DNA from 3 places in the Streptomyces sp. NBC_01314 genome. Region 3 is predicted to be linked to each of the others. Evidence: predicted binding sites of a transcription regulator. Region 3 holds the regulator's gene; each other region holds the start of a gene.
The links. Region 3 encodes HrcA, which represses chaperone genes, less so after heat shock. Its sites were predicted from a motif close to TTNGCACTCNGNNNNNCNGAGTGCNAA; they were not measured.
Positions count from the first base shown of each region.

Region 1 (4,131 bases), 1.4 Mb from region 3:
TGAAGGACTGTGATCGACCAGGGTCGATCAGAAGTCCATGTCACCGCCCGGCATGCCGCCACCGGCACCGGCGCCGGCACCGGCCTTCTCCGGCTTGTCGGCGATGACGGCCTCGGTGGTGAGGAAGAGCGCGGCGATGGAAGCGGCGTTCTGCAGAGCGGAGCGCGTGACCTTCGCCGGGTCGATGATGCCCTCGGCGATCATGTCGACGTACTCACCGGTCGCGGCGTTGAGGCCGTGGCCGACGGGAAGGTTGCGCACCTTCTCGACGATGACGCCGCCCTCAAGACCACCGTTGACGGCGATCTGCTTGAGCGGGGCCTCCAGGGCGAGACGCACGATGTTGGCGCCGGTCGCCTCGTCACCCGTCAGCTCAAGCTTCTCGAAGACCGAGGAGGCCTGGAGCAGGGCCACGCCACCACCGGCGACGATGCCCTCCTCGACGGCCGCCTTCGCGTTGCGAACGGCGTCCTCGATGCGGTGCTTGCGCTCCTTGAGCTCGACCTCGGTCGCGGCACCGGCCTTGATGACGGCCACGCCGCCCGCGAGCTTCGCCAGGCGCTCCTGGAGCTTCTCGCGGTCGTAGTCCGAGTCGCTGTTCTCGATCTCGGCGCGGATCTGGTTGACCCGGCCCTGGACCTGCTCGGAGGAGCCGGACCCGTCGACGATGGTCGTCTCGTCCTTGGTGATGACGACCTTGCGGGCACGGCCCAGGAGGTCGATGGAGGTGTTCTCGAGCTTGAGACCGACCTCCTCGGAGATGACCTCGCCACCGGTGAGGATGGCGATGTCGTTCAGCATCGCCTTGCGGCGGTCACCGAAGCCCGGGGCCTTGACCGCGACGGACTTGAAGGTCCCGCGGATCTTGTTGACGACCAGGGTCGAGAGGGCCTCGCCCTCCACGTCCTCGGCGATGATCAGCAGCGGCTTGCCCGACTGCATGACCTTCTCCAGGAGCGGGAGCAGGTCCTTGACGTTGGTGACCTTGGAGTTGGCGATGAGGATGTAGGGGTCCTCGAGCACGGCCTCCATGCGCTCCATGTCGGTCGCGAAGTACGCCGAGATGTAGCCCTTGTCGAAGCGCATGCCCTCGGTGAGCTCAAGCTCCAGACCGAAGGTCTGCGACTCCTCGACGGTGATGACGCCTTCCTTGCCGACCTTGTCCATCGCCTCGGCGATGAGCTCGCCGATCTGGGTGTCGGCGGCGGAGATGGAGGCCGTGGAGGCGATCTGCTCCTTGGTCTCGACCTCCTTGGCCTGGTCGAGCAGCGCACCGGAGACGGCCTCGACGGCCTTCTCGATGCCGCGCTTCAGGGCCATCGGGTTGGCACCCGCGGCGACGTTGCGCAGGCCTTCGCGGACCAGCGCCTGGGCCAGGACGGTCGCGGTCGTCGTGCCGTCACCGGCTACGTCGTCCGTCTTCTTCGCGACTTCCTTGACCAGCTCGGCGCCGATCTTCTCGTACGGGTCCTCGAGCTCGATCTCCTTGGCGATGGAGACACCATCGTTGGTGATCGTGGGGGCGCCCCACTTCTTCTCGAGGACGACGTTGCGGCCCTTGGGGCCGAGCGTCACCTTGACGGCGTCCGCGAGCTGGTTCATGCCGCGCTCGAGGCCGCGCCGTGCCTCCTCGTCGAACGCGATGATCTTGGCCATGTGAAGTGGTCCTCCCGGACAGGGGGTGGATTTCTCCGGACCGTGCTGGCGCCCGCGACGGACGGCTCGCCGACCTCGTGGTTCCTTGCCCCACATGGCCTGCGGGCCTCACCGACCCGATCCTCATTGTCACTCTCACCTTCAGAGTGCTAACGCCAATGATTAGCACTCGGCATGGTCGAGTGCAAGCGCCTCTCGATGATCCGCAGGTGAACGCGCCCCCTCACCCCCGTGCGCGACCCCCCGCGCGACCCCGCCCCGGACCCGTCGGTGACCGCACGCGGACCGGACGCGGACGGGCACGGACGGGCACGGACGGGCACGGACCAGCCACCGGCCGCACACACAGGAGGGCTCGCACCCCCTGTACGGGGTGCGAGCCCTCCCATGAAGAACGAAGAACGTCGCTGCGTTAAACCCGGCGCGTTACTTCAGCCGACCGCGAGTCGGACCATGTCCGCCTGCGGCCCCTTCTGGCCTTGCGAGATCTCGAACTCGACCCGCTGGCCCTCTTCCAGGGTGCGGTAACCGTCCATCTGAATCGCGCTGTAGTGGACGAATACATCCGCACCACCGTCGACCGCGATGAAGCCGTACCCCTTCTCCGCGTTGAACCACTTGACGGTGCCCTGAGCCATGCCTAACTCCCCTATTACTGGCCCTTGCACAGATCCACACTTCGCGGATCCGGGTCAGACCTCACCCCCCAACGGTTGGGGGTGTGCGCCGGAACGCGTCGACCGCGGCCGAATGTATCTGTCCAACTGCCCTCTGCAACAGGTCAATCGGACGAGAATTCTGGACACGACCGGTCGGGAATGTACGAACAATTCGCCTGAATTCAGGGCAAGTCGGGCCCCACAAAAGGGAAGAAGTACGCAAAAGGCATACACACTTTGGCTACTTCATATAGGGCGCTCGGCTCGATCGGATATGCGCCCGGCATGAAATCAGTAGGGCGATCGGACCGGCTTCCCCAACTGTACCGTGCTCAACCATAGAGAATTGCCCCCTCCGCTTCTCTCGCGGAGGGGGCAATTCGATGAACTCTCGGTAATCGAAGTTACCGACGGTTACTACCGACCGGTACTGATCGGCGGTCAGCCACCGGCGACCGCGGGAATGATCGACACGCCCGCGCCGTCCGGCGTGACCGTCTCCAGCCCCTGCTCGAACCGGACATCGTCGTCATTCACGTACACATTCACGAACCGCCGCAACTTGCCCTGATCATCCAGAACCCGGGCGGCGATCCCGTTGTGGTTCTTCTCCAGATCGGCGATGACCTCGGCGAGAGTCGCACCTTCGGCACTCACCTCGGCCTTACCGCCGGTGTAGGTACGAAGGATGGTGGGGATACGGACGTTGACGCTCATGACTTACGACCTCCGGTCGGGTGCAGCGCCTCTTCAGGGGCGCGGGGCTGTGCCGGCCCTTCAGGGGCGCGGGGCTGTGCTGGATGTGCGGCTACCGCCGCGTGGGCGCGACCAGCCCCCACGGACCCGCAGACGAACGACTACCGGGCCTTACGCGAGACCGGCCGCACGGAACGAATCAAGGCTGGGCCGAATGGTCGCGGTCAGTCCCGTCCCGGCCACCGCGTCGAGCGTCTTCAGGCCATCACCGGTGTTGAGAACGACCGTGGTCAGCGTCGGGTCGAGAAGCCCGTCCTCGATCAGCTTCTTCGCCACCCCGACGGTCACCCCGCCGGCGGTCTCCGCGAAGATCCCCTCCGTCCGCGCGAGCAGCTTGATCGCCTCGACGACCTGCTCGTCCGTCACGTCCTCCACGGCCCCACCGGTCCGCCGCGCGATGTCGAGCACGTACGGCCCGTCCGCCGGGTTGCCGATCGCGAGCGACTTGGCGATCGTGTTCGGCTTCTGGGGCCGCACCACGTCGTGTCCGGCCTTGAAGGCCACCGACACCGGCGAGCACCCCTCCGCCTGCGCACCGAAGATCTTGTACGGCTTGTCCTCGACGAGCCCGAGCTTGATCAGCTCCTGCAGCCCCTTGTCGATCTTCGTGAGCTGCGACCCGGAGGCGATCGGCACGACCAGCTGGTCGGGCAGCTGCCAGCCGAGCTGCTCGCAGATCTCGTACGCCAGGGTCTTGGAGCCCTCCGCGTAGTACGGCCGCAGGTTGACGTTCACGAAACCCCAGCCCTCACCGGCCGGGTCGCCGATCAGCTCGGAGCAGAAGCGGTTCACGTCGTCGTAGTTGCCCTCGATACCGACGAGCTCGCCGCCGTAGATGGCGGCCATGACGACCTTGCCCTGCTCCAGGTCGTGCGGGATGAACACGCAGGACCGCAGACCGGCGCGGGCGGCGGCGGCGCCGACGGCGCCGGCCAGGTTGCCCGTGGAGGAGCAGGAGAGGGTGGTGAAGCCGAACGCGCGGGCCGCCTCCAGCGCCTGGGCGACGACGCGGTCCTTGAAGGAGTGCGTCGGGTTGCCGGAGTCGTCCTTGATGAAGAGC
Region 1 is NZ_CP108394.1:6,099,443-6,103,573, reverse strand. Features, by position in the region: gene groL (chaperonin GroEL) at 28-1,656, opposite strand; gene OG622_RS26810 (cold-shock protein) at 2,088-2,294, opposite strand; gene OG622_RS26805 (MoaD/ThiS family protein) at 2,757-3,032, opposite strand; gene thrC (threonine synthase) at 3,183-4,131, opposite strand, start outside.
Region 1: the regulator HrcA is predicted to act here: its motif matches at 1,819-1,845, upstream of groL (chaperonin GroEL).

Region 2 (4,131 bases), 3.1 Mb from region 3:
CCTCGACCGCGGCGCGGGTCGCGGAGATGGCGTCCTCCAGACGGTGCTTCTTCTCCTTCAGCTCCACCTCGGTGGCGGCGCCGACCTTGATGACGCACACGCCGCCGGCCAGCTTCGCGAGGCGCTCCTGGAGCTTCTCGCGGTCCCAGTCGGAGTCCGTGTTCTCGATCTCGGCCTTGATCTGGGCGACTCGGCCCTGAACGGCACCGGAGTCACCGGCACCGTCGACGAGCGTGGTGTCGTCCTTGGTGATGGTGACGCGGCGGGCGGAGCCGAGCACGTCCAGGCCGACCTGGTCGAGCTTGAGGCCGACCTCCTCGGAGATGACCTCGGCGCCGGTCAGCGTCGCCATGTCCTGCAGCATCGCCTTGCGACGGTCGCCGAAGCCGGGGGCCTTGACGGCGACCGCGTTGAAGGTGCCGCGGATCTTGTTCACGACCAGGGTCGACAGGGCCTCGCCCTCGACGTCCTCGGCGATGATCAGCAGCGGCCGGGAGGAGTTGGTCTGGATGACCTTCTCCAGCAGCGGCAGCAGGTCCTGGATGGAGCTGATCTTGCCCTGGTGGATGAGGATGTACGGGTCGTCGAGGACGGCCTCCATACGCTCCTGGTCCGTGACGAAGTACGGCGACAGGTAGCCCTTGTCGAAGGCCATGCCCTCGGTGAAGTCCAGCTCCAGACCGAAGGTGTTGGACTCCTCGACGGTGATGACACCGTCCTTGCCGACCTTGTCCATCGCCTCGGCGATGAGCTCGCCGACCTGAGTGTCCTGGGCGGACAGACCGGCGACGGCGGCGATGTCGGACTTCTCGTCGATGGGGCGGGCGGTCGCGAGGAGCTCCTCGGACACGGCCTTGACCGCGGCGTCGATGCCCTTCTTCAGGGCGGCCGGGGAGGCACCCGCGGCGACGTTGCGCAGGCCCTCGCGGACGAGCGCCTGGGCCAGCACGGTGGCGGTGGTCGTACCGTCACCCGCTACGTCGTTGGTCTTGGTCGCCACCTCCTTCACCAGCTGGACGCCGAGGTTCTCGTACGGGTCCTCGACCTCGACCTCACGGGCGATGGTCACACCGTCGTTGGTGATGGTGGGGGCGCCGAACTTCTTGTCGATGACGACGTTGCGGCCGCGGGGGCCGATCGTCACCTTGACCGTGTCGGCAAGCTTGTTGACGCCGCGCTCGAGGGCGCGACGGGCGTCCTCGTCGAACTTCAGGATCTTCGCCATGGGAGCGGTTCAGCCCTCTCGGAAAACGTGGGTGAAACGAACTGCGCCCCGAACGCCCGGCTTCATAAGGTCGCGGGGGCCCGGGGCGCAGCTCACATGCAATGTGCTTCCGTGGAAGCGGGTGCAGGATTTCCGGGGTGACCCCCGGAGCCCCTTACTTCTCGATGATCGCGAGGACGTCGCGAGCCGAGAGGACGAGGTACTCCTCGCCGTTGTACTTCACTTCGGTGCCGCCGTACTTGCTGTACAGCACGATGTCGCCGGTCTTGACGTCGAGCGGCAGGCGCTCGCCGTTCTCGAAGCGGCCCGGGCCCACGGCCAGGACGACGCCCTCCTGGGGCTTCTCCTTGGCGGTGTCCGGGATGACCAGGCCAGAGGCGGTGGTCTGCTCGGCGTCGAGCGGCTGGACCACAATGCGGTCCTCGAGCGGCTTGATGGCAACCTTGGAGCTGGTGGTCGTCACGATCCGACCTCCCCCTTCGGAGATCTCACGGGGTTAACTGTCTGAGGTGGCGACCAGGTGGATCCGTCGTCGCGGGTGCCGGACCTGCCCGTCGCTAGTTGGCACTCTCCAGGGGGGAGTGCCAGACCTGAGACTATGACCGCGATTAGCACTCGGTCAAGCGGACTGCTAATCGCGTGAGTCGCGGCGAGTCGTCGCGCGGCCGATCGCGAAGGCGTCGCGCGGGGGTGTCGGACGTCGGGCGCACCCGAGGGCGAGTGCTCAGAGATAGTCCTCCAGGCGGCCCACCGTCAGGCCCTGCTCCTGGATCCGGCGCAGCAGCCGCGTCGTCATCTCCGTGAGTGTGGAGCCCTTCAGCTGGTCCGGGCCCCGGAACTGGGCCAGGACGATGTCGCCGGGGCGGAGGCGGTCGCCGACGGCGTAGCGGAGGTCGTTGATCTGTATGGACGCGCGCCACAGGACGACGGCCGTGATGCCGCAGTCGGCGGCGGCGCGGAGCGTGGCGGTGTCGTAGACGCCGTAGGGCGGGCGGAAGAGGGTCGGCCGGACGCCGAAGAGCCGCTTCAGCTTGTTCTGCTGGCCGCAGATCTCGGCGCGCTGTCCGGCGTACGGCAGGCCGCGCAGGGCGGTGTGGTCGAGCGTGTGGTTCTGCACGGTCGCGCCGACGGCCCGCAGCCGCGCGAAGTGGCCGTATCCCGGCCCCACGACACTGTCCGTCAGGAACATGCTCACCGGCAGCCGCAGCTCACGCACCATGTCGACGAACCTCGGGTCCTTCTCGGCCCCGTCGTCGTACGTCAGGAAGACCACCTTGTCCCGGGTCGGAACGCGGTCGACGACGGGCGGCAGTCCGGGCCCGGACGCGCGGGGCTTCGACGGCCTGTCGGGACGATCGGGCGCGGGGGCGAGGGGGGTGGCGAGGCCCCAGCGGCGGTGTGGGGGCGGGGGGAGGGCGCGGGCGGTGCCGTCGGCGGGGCGGGCCCGCTCGGGGTGATCGGGGGCGCATCCGGCGACGGGCAGCACGGCGAGGGCCGCGAGAGCGGCGAGGGCGGCCAGGGCGCGGGCCGCCGAGGTACGGGCCGCCGGAACCCGCGCCCCCCGGCGTGCGTCGACCCGTGCCCCCCGGCGTGCGTCACGCCGCGCCCTCCGCCGTCCCCGCGCTTCACCCCTCCCGTGCGCCCAGCGCCCCGCGGCGGCCCTCACAGGTAGTCCTCCAGCCTCGCCACCGCGTAGCCCTCGGCGGTGGCCAGGTTCAGGAAGCGGCGGACCATGTCGGGCATGGAGCCGTTCCAGTCGGACTCGCCCCGGAAGTGGCTGAGGACGATGTCGCCGGGGCGGAGTTCGCGGTCCCCTTCGCGGTAGTCCCAGCGGTCGACGAAGACCTCCTCGTTCCAGAGGGGGACGGCCTTGACGCCGCAGGCCTTGGCGGCGCGGAGGGTGTCCCGGTCGTAACTCCCGTACGGCGGCCGGAAGAGCGTGGGCCGCTTGCCGTACCGCTTCTCGATCACGTCCTGCATGCCGCAGATCTCGTGCTTCTGGGCGGCGTAGGAGAGCGCGGGCAGGTGGCGGTGGTGGAGGGTGTGGTTGTTGAGGACCACGCCACGGTCCCGCATCCGAGCGAAGTAGCCGTAGTCCTCCTTGACCAGGTAGTCGCTGAGGAAGGCGGTGTACGGGATCTTCAGCTCGCTCGTCATCCGCAGGAACGCGGGGTCCTTCTCGGCGCCGTCGTCGATGGTGAGGAAGACCACCTTGTGGCGGGTGGGGACGGTCGTGAAGACCGGGGGGAGTCCGTCCTGCTCGTGGCGGTCGACCTCGAATCCCTTACGCGTCCTGAGCACCGGCTTCTCCTCCGGAGGCGCGGGCGCGAGCAGCGGCACCTCGGCCAGCCCCCAGCGCTTCGCGGCGGCGACCCGCGCGGCGTGCGCCCGGCGCAGGTTCCCGGCGTACGCGTCGAGGGCACGGGCGCCGGGCGCGTCGAGGAGCCGCTGACCGCCTTCCTGGCCGTGGACCGGCTCCTCGGTGCCCCGCCGCTCTTCGGATCCCCTCTCCGACGCCTCCTCGGCGCCACCCCCAGCACACCCGGACACGATGACCGCGGCGGCGAGCACGGCGACGCCGCACCGGACACCGCCGCTCCCTCTCCAGAAACTCGCCCGCTTCGCACTCTTTCCATCATTTTGTCGTACGAGTCGCATGGCGCCACATCCTCGCAGGGGAGCCCCGGCCCACGGCCCCGACACCGCCACCCGGCCCCCACCGTCCACCGACTGGCCCACGCCCCCTCCCCCTGACCGACAATGGCCCGGTGAACGCCCTGGACCCCGACGTCTTCCTCGCCCCTCTGCTCACCCCCGAGGGCCGCGCCCTCCTCGACGAGGTGCGCGACACCGAACCGGCGCGGGAACTGGCCGTGGCGACCCGGCTGCGCCGCGACCACCCGGCG
Region 2 is NZ_CP108394.1:4,461,042-4,465,172, forward strand. Features, by position in the region: gene groL (chaperonin GroEL) at 1-1,225, opposite strand, end outside; gene groES (co-chaperone GroES) at 1,380-1,688, opposite strand; gene OG622_RS19480 (polysaccharide deacetylase family protein) at 1,950-2,744, opposite strand; gene OG622_RS19485 (polysaccharide deacetylase family protein) at 2,888-3,883, opposite strand; gene OG622_RS19490 (methyltransferase domain-containing protein) at 3,994-4,131, shown strand, end outside.
Region 2: the regulator HrcA is predicted to act here: its motif matches at 1,834-1,860, upstream of groES (co-chaperone GroES).

Region 3 (4,131 bases):
TGATGCCGCCGGCCGCGACCACCGGCAGCGCCACGGCCTCGCGGACCTGGGTGACCAGGGAGAGCAGGCCGATGCCGGCGCAGTCCCGCTCGGGGTCGTCCCGGTGGGTGCCCTGGTGGCCGCCCGCCTCGACGCCCTGCACGATCACGGCATGGGCCCCGGACCGCTCCACGGCCTGGGCCTCCTCCGCCGAGGTCGCGGTGACCAGGGTGAGGGTGCCCTTGCGGGCGAAGGACTCGATGACCTCGGGTGTCGGACAGCCGAAGTGGAACGACACCACCGGCACGGGGTTGTCGAGCAGCACCGCGAGCTTGGCCTCGTAGCCGTCGTCGCGCCCGCTGTCGGGGTCGCCCAGCTCGGAGTCGTACCAGGTGGCCTCACCGGCCAGCTGCTCCGCGTACACCTCGACGGCGGCGGCAGCAGGGGGCGCGGCGTCAGCCGCTCCGGTGGAGCCGGTGCTTGCACCGGGGTACTCCGGCTGCGGCATGAACAGGTTCACGCCGAAAGGGCGCGAGGTGAGCGCCCTGAGCGTCTTGATCTCCTGATACATCCCGTCGGCCGTCTTGTACCCGGCGGCGAGGAACCCCAGCCCGCCCGCCTCGGACACGGCGGCGGCCAGCTGCGGCACGGACACACCGCCCGCCATCGGGGCCTGCACGATCGGCAGCGGGACGAGATCGGTCAGTGCGGAGGACATGACGGCATGTTGCCATGCCCACCGGACTTCGCCGAATCGGGGAAGAGCGCGGGCCCCGGCCCGGTAAGGGGCGCGAGGCCGTAAGGGCCCTGGCCCGGTAAGGGGCGCGGGACCGTGACAGGTGCGGGACCGCCGGGCGGGCGCGACCAGCCACGCATCACCCGCACCCGGCGTACCAGCGGTCAGCGCCCGTTGAACGCGTCCTTCAGTCGCGAGAACAGGCCCTGCTGCCCGGGCTGGAACTGCCCCGTGGGCCGTTCCTCCCCGCGCAGCACGGCGAGCTGCCGCAGCAGCCCCTCCTGCTCAGGATCAAGCTTCGACGGCGTCTGGACCTCGACATGGACGATCAGATCGCCACGGCCGCCGCCCCGCAGATGCGTGACACCCCGCCCGTGCAGGGGGATCGACTGCCCGGACTGTGTCCCGGGCCGGATGTCGACCTCCTCCAGACCGTCCAGCGTCTCCAGCGGCACCTTCGTACCGAGAGACGCCGCCGTCATCGGGATCGTCACCGTGCAGTGCAGATCGTCGCCACGTCGCTGGAACGTCGAGTGCGGCAGCTCGTGGATCTCGACGTAGAGGTCACCGGCGGGACCGCCACCGGGCCCGACCTCGCCCTCACCGGCCAGCTGGATCCGGGTGCCGTTGTCGACACCGGCCGGGATCTTGACCGTGAGCGTCCGCCGCGACCGCACCCGCCCGTCGCCCGCGCACTCGGGGCACGGGTTCGGGACGATCGTGCCGAAGCCCTGACACTGCGGGCAGGGCCGTGAGGTCATGACCTGACCGAGGAAGGACCGCGTGACCTGCGAGACCTCACCGCGACCACGGCACATGTCACAGGTCTGCGCGGTCGTACCCGGAGCCGCGCCCTCGCCGCTGCAGGTCGTGCACACGACGGCCGTGTCGACCTGGATGTCCTTCGTCGTACCGAAGGCCGCCTCGTCGAGGTCGATCTCCAGCCGGATCATCGCGTCCTGCCCCCGGCGCGTACGCGACCGAGGACCCCGCTGGGACGCCGTACCGAAGAAGGCGTCCATGATGTCCGAGAAGTTCCCGAAGCCACCGGCGCCGAAGCCGCCCGCGCCGCCGCCTGCCTGGGACAGCGGGTCGCCGCCGAGGTCGTAGACCTGCTTCTTCTGCGGGTCCGAGAGCACCTCGTAAGCGGCGTTGATCTCCTTGAACCGCTCCTGGGTCTTCGGATCGGGGTTGACGTCCGGATGCAGCTCGCGCGCGAGCCTCCGGAACGCCTTCTTGATCTCGTCCTGGGAAGCGTCGCGGCGCACGCCGAGCACGGCGTAGTAGTCCGTGGCCACTCAGGACTCCGCCAGGATCTGTCCGACGTACCGTGCCACCGCTCGTACCGCTCCCATCGTTCCCGGATAGTCCATGCGCGTGGGTCCGACCACGCCCAGTTTCGCTACTGCCTCGCCGCCCGAACCGTAACCGACGGAGACGACGGACGTGGAGTTGAGTCCCTCATACGCGTTCTCATGACCGATGCGTACGGTCATGCCCGAATCTCCGGCCTCGCCAAGCAACTTGAGGAGGACGACCTGCTCCTCCAAGGCTTCCAGAACGGGCCGGATGGTGAGGGGGAAGTCATGTCCGAAGCGGGTGAGATTGGCGGTACCGCCGATCATCAGCCGCTCCTCGCTCTCCTCGACGAGTGCCTCCAGCAGGGTGGAGAGCACCGTGGTGACCGTGCCCCGGTCCTCGACGTCGAACGCCTCGGGCAGGTCCTCGACCAGCCTCGGCACGTCGGTGAACCGGCGGCCCGCGATCTTGCTGTTGAGCCGGGCGCGCAGATCCGCGAGTGACGTTTCTCCGAACGGCGCCGGGCAGTCCACCAGCCGCTGCTCCACCCGTCCCGTGTCCGTGATCAGCACGAGCATCAGCCGGGCGGGGGCCAGCGACAACAGCTCCACGTGCCGCACCGTCGACCGCGTGAGCGACGGATACTGCACTACGGCGACCTGCCGGGTGAGCTGCGCGAGCAGCCGTACGGTCCTGGCCACCACGTCGTCGAGATCGACGGCGCCGTCCAGGAAGTTCTGGATGGCGCGCCGCTCGGGCGGGGTCATCGGTTTGACGCCGGCCAGCTTGTCGACGAAGAGCCGGTACCCCTTGTCGGTGGGGATGCGGCCCGCGCTGGTGTGGGGCTGGGCGATGAAGCCCTCGTCCTCCAGCGCCGCCATGTCGTTGCGGACGGTCGCCGGGGAGACACCCAGGTTGTGCCGCTCCGTGAGCGCCTTGGAACCCACCGGCTCCTCGGTGCCCACGTAGTCCTGGACGATGGCGCGCAGCACCTGGAGTCTGCGTTCACTGAGCACCGCGCACACCTCCAGTCGCTCTCCTGTGACTCTCCCTTGGCACTCACCCCGGGCGAGTGCCAACACTCCCCGCCCAGTGTACGGCGGTGGGGTACGCCCCCGGCAAGGCCGGTCCAGCCATGGCATGCCGACGTGTACCGACCTGTCCGGCGATGTCGGGTCACTTCCTACCGACTGGTACGTACGATGTCGGCGCCACCCGGGCCGCCGGCCGCCGGCCCCTCGGTGGCCACGGCACCGTTCGACCCGCCCGCGGCCGACCCGAACCCCGCCCGTCTGCCTCCTCCGACACCCTCCCTCACCCGGCGCGCGGGGAGCTACAGCTAGCGTCGGCGCATGACGGTGACTTGGGAAGAGTGCGGATGGCAGGGATTGACGCCCCGGGTCGGACGGTGCCGCCTCCCCGGCTGGGACTGTACGGTCGGGCTGGTGGTCGGGGGCGGTTCGGCCCTCATGATCGACGCGGGTTCGAGCCTGCGGGAGGGCGCGCGGTTGCGCACCGAGGCGTGCCGCCTGCTCGGTGGCGCCCATGTGACACATCTCGCCCTCACCCACCCCCACTTCGACCATGCCTTCGGGGCGGCCGCGTTCGCCGGGGTGGAGGTCTTCGGCGCGGTGGGCGTCGACGGCGTCCTGACCCGTGACTGTGAAACCCTCCGCGCCGACGCCGTCCGCCACGGTCTCCCGCCGGGGGACGCCGCCGAGGCCGCCGACCTCCTCGTACACCCACGCCACCATGTCTCCGGCGAGTGGACGCTCGACCTGGGCGGTGACGTCCGGGTGCTCCTGGCGAACGTGGGCCCGGGGCACACGGGCCACGACCTGGCGGTCCTGGTCCCGGGCCGGCCGGCCACCGAGGGCTCGGCGGGGTCTCCGGGGGTCGTGTTCTGCGGGGACCTGGTCGAGGAGTCCGGCGAACCCCAGGCGGGCCCCGACGCGATCCCCTCCCGCTGGCCGGCCGCCCTGGACCGGCTCCTGGATCTGGGCGGCGAGGACGCGCTGTACGTGCCCGGCCACGGGGCGGTGGTGGACGCGGCGTTCGTACGGGCCCAACGGGACGCGCTGGCACGGCGCTTCGGCGTGTCGGGCTGAGCACCGGGA
Region 3 is NZ_CP108394.1:7,536,055-7,540,185, reverse strand. Features, by position in the region: gene OG622_RS33240 (nitronate monooxygenase) at 1-697, opposite strand, end outside; gene dnaJ (molecular chaperone DnaJ) at 880-2,013, opposite strand; gene hrcA (heat-inducible transcriptional repressor HrcA) at 2,014-3,030, opposite strand; gene OG622_RS33225 (MBL fold metallo-hydrolase) at 3,367-4,122, shown strand.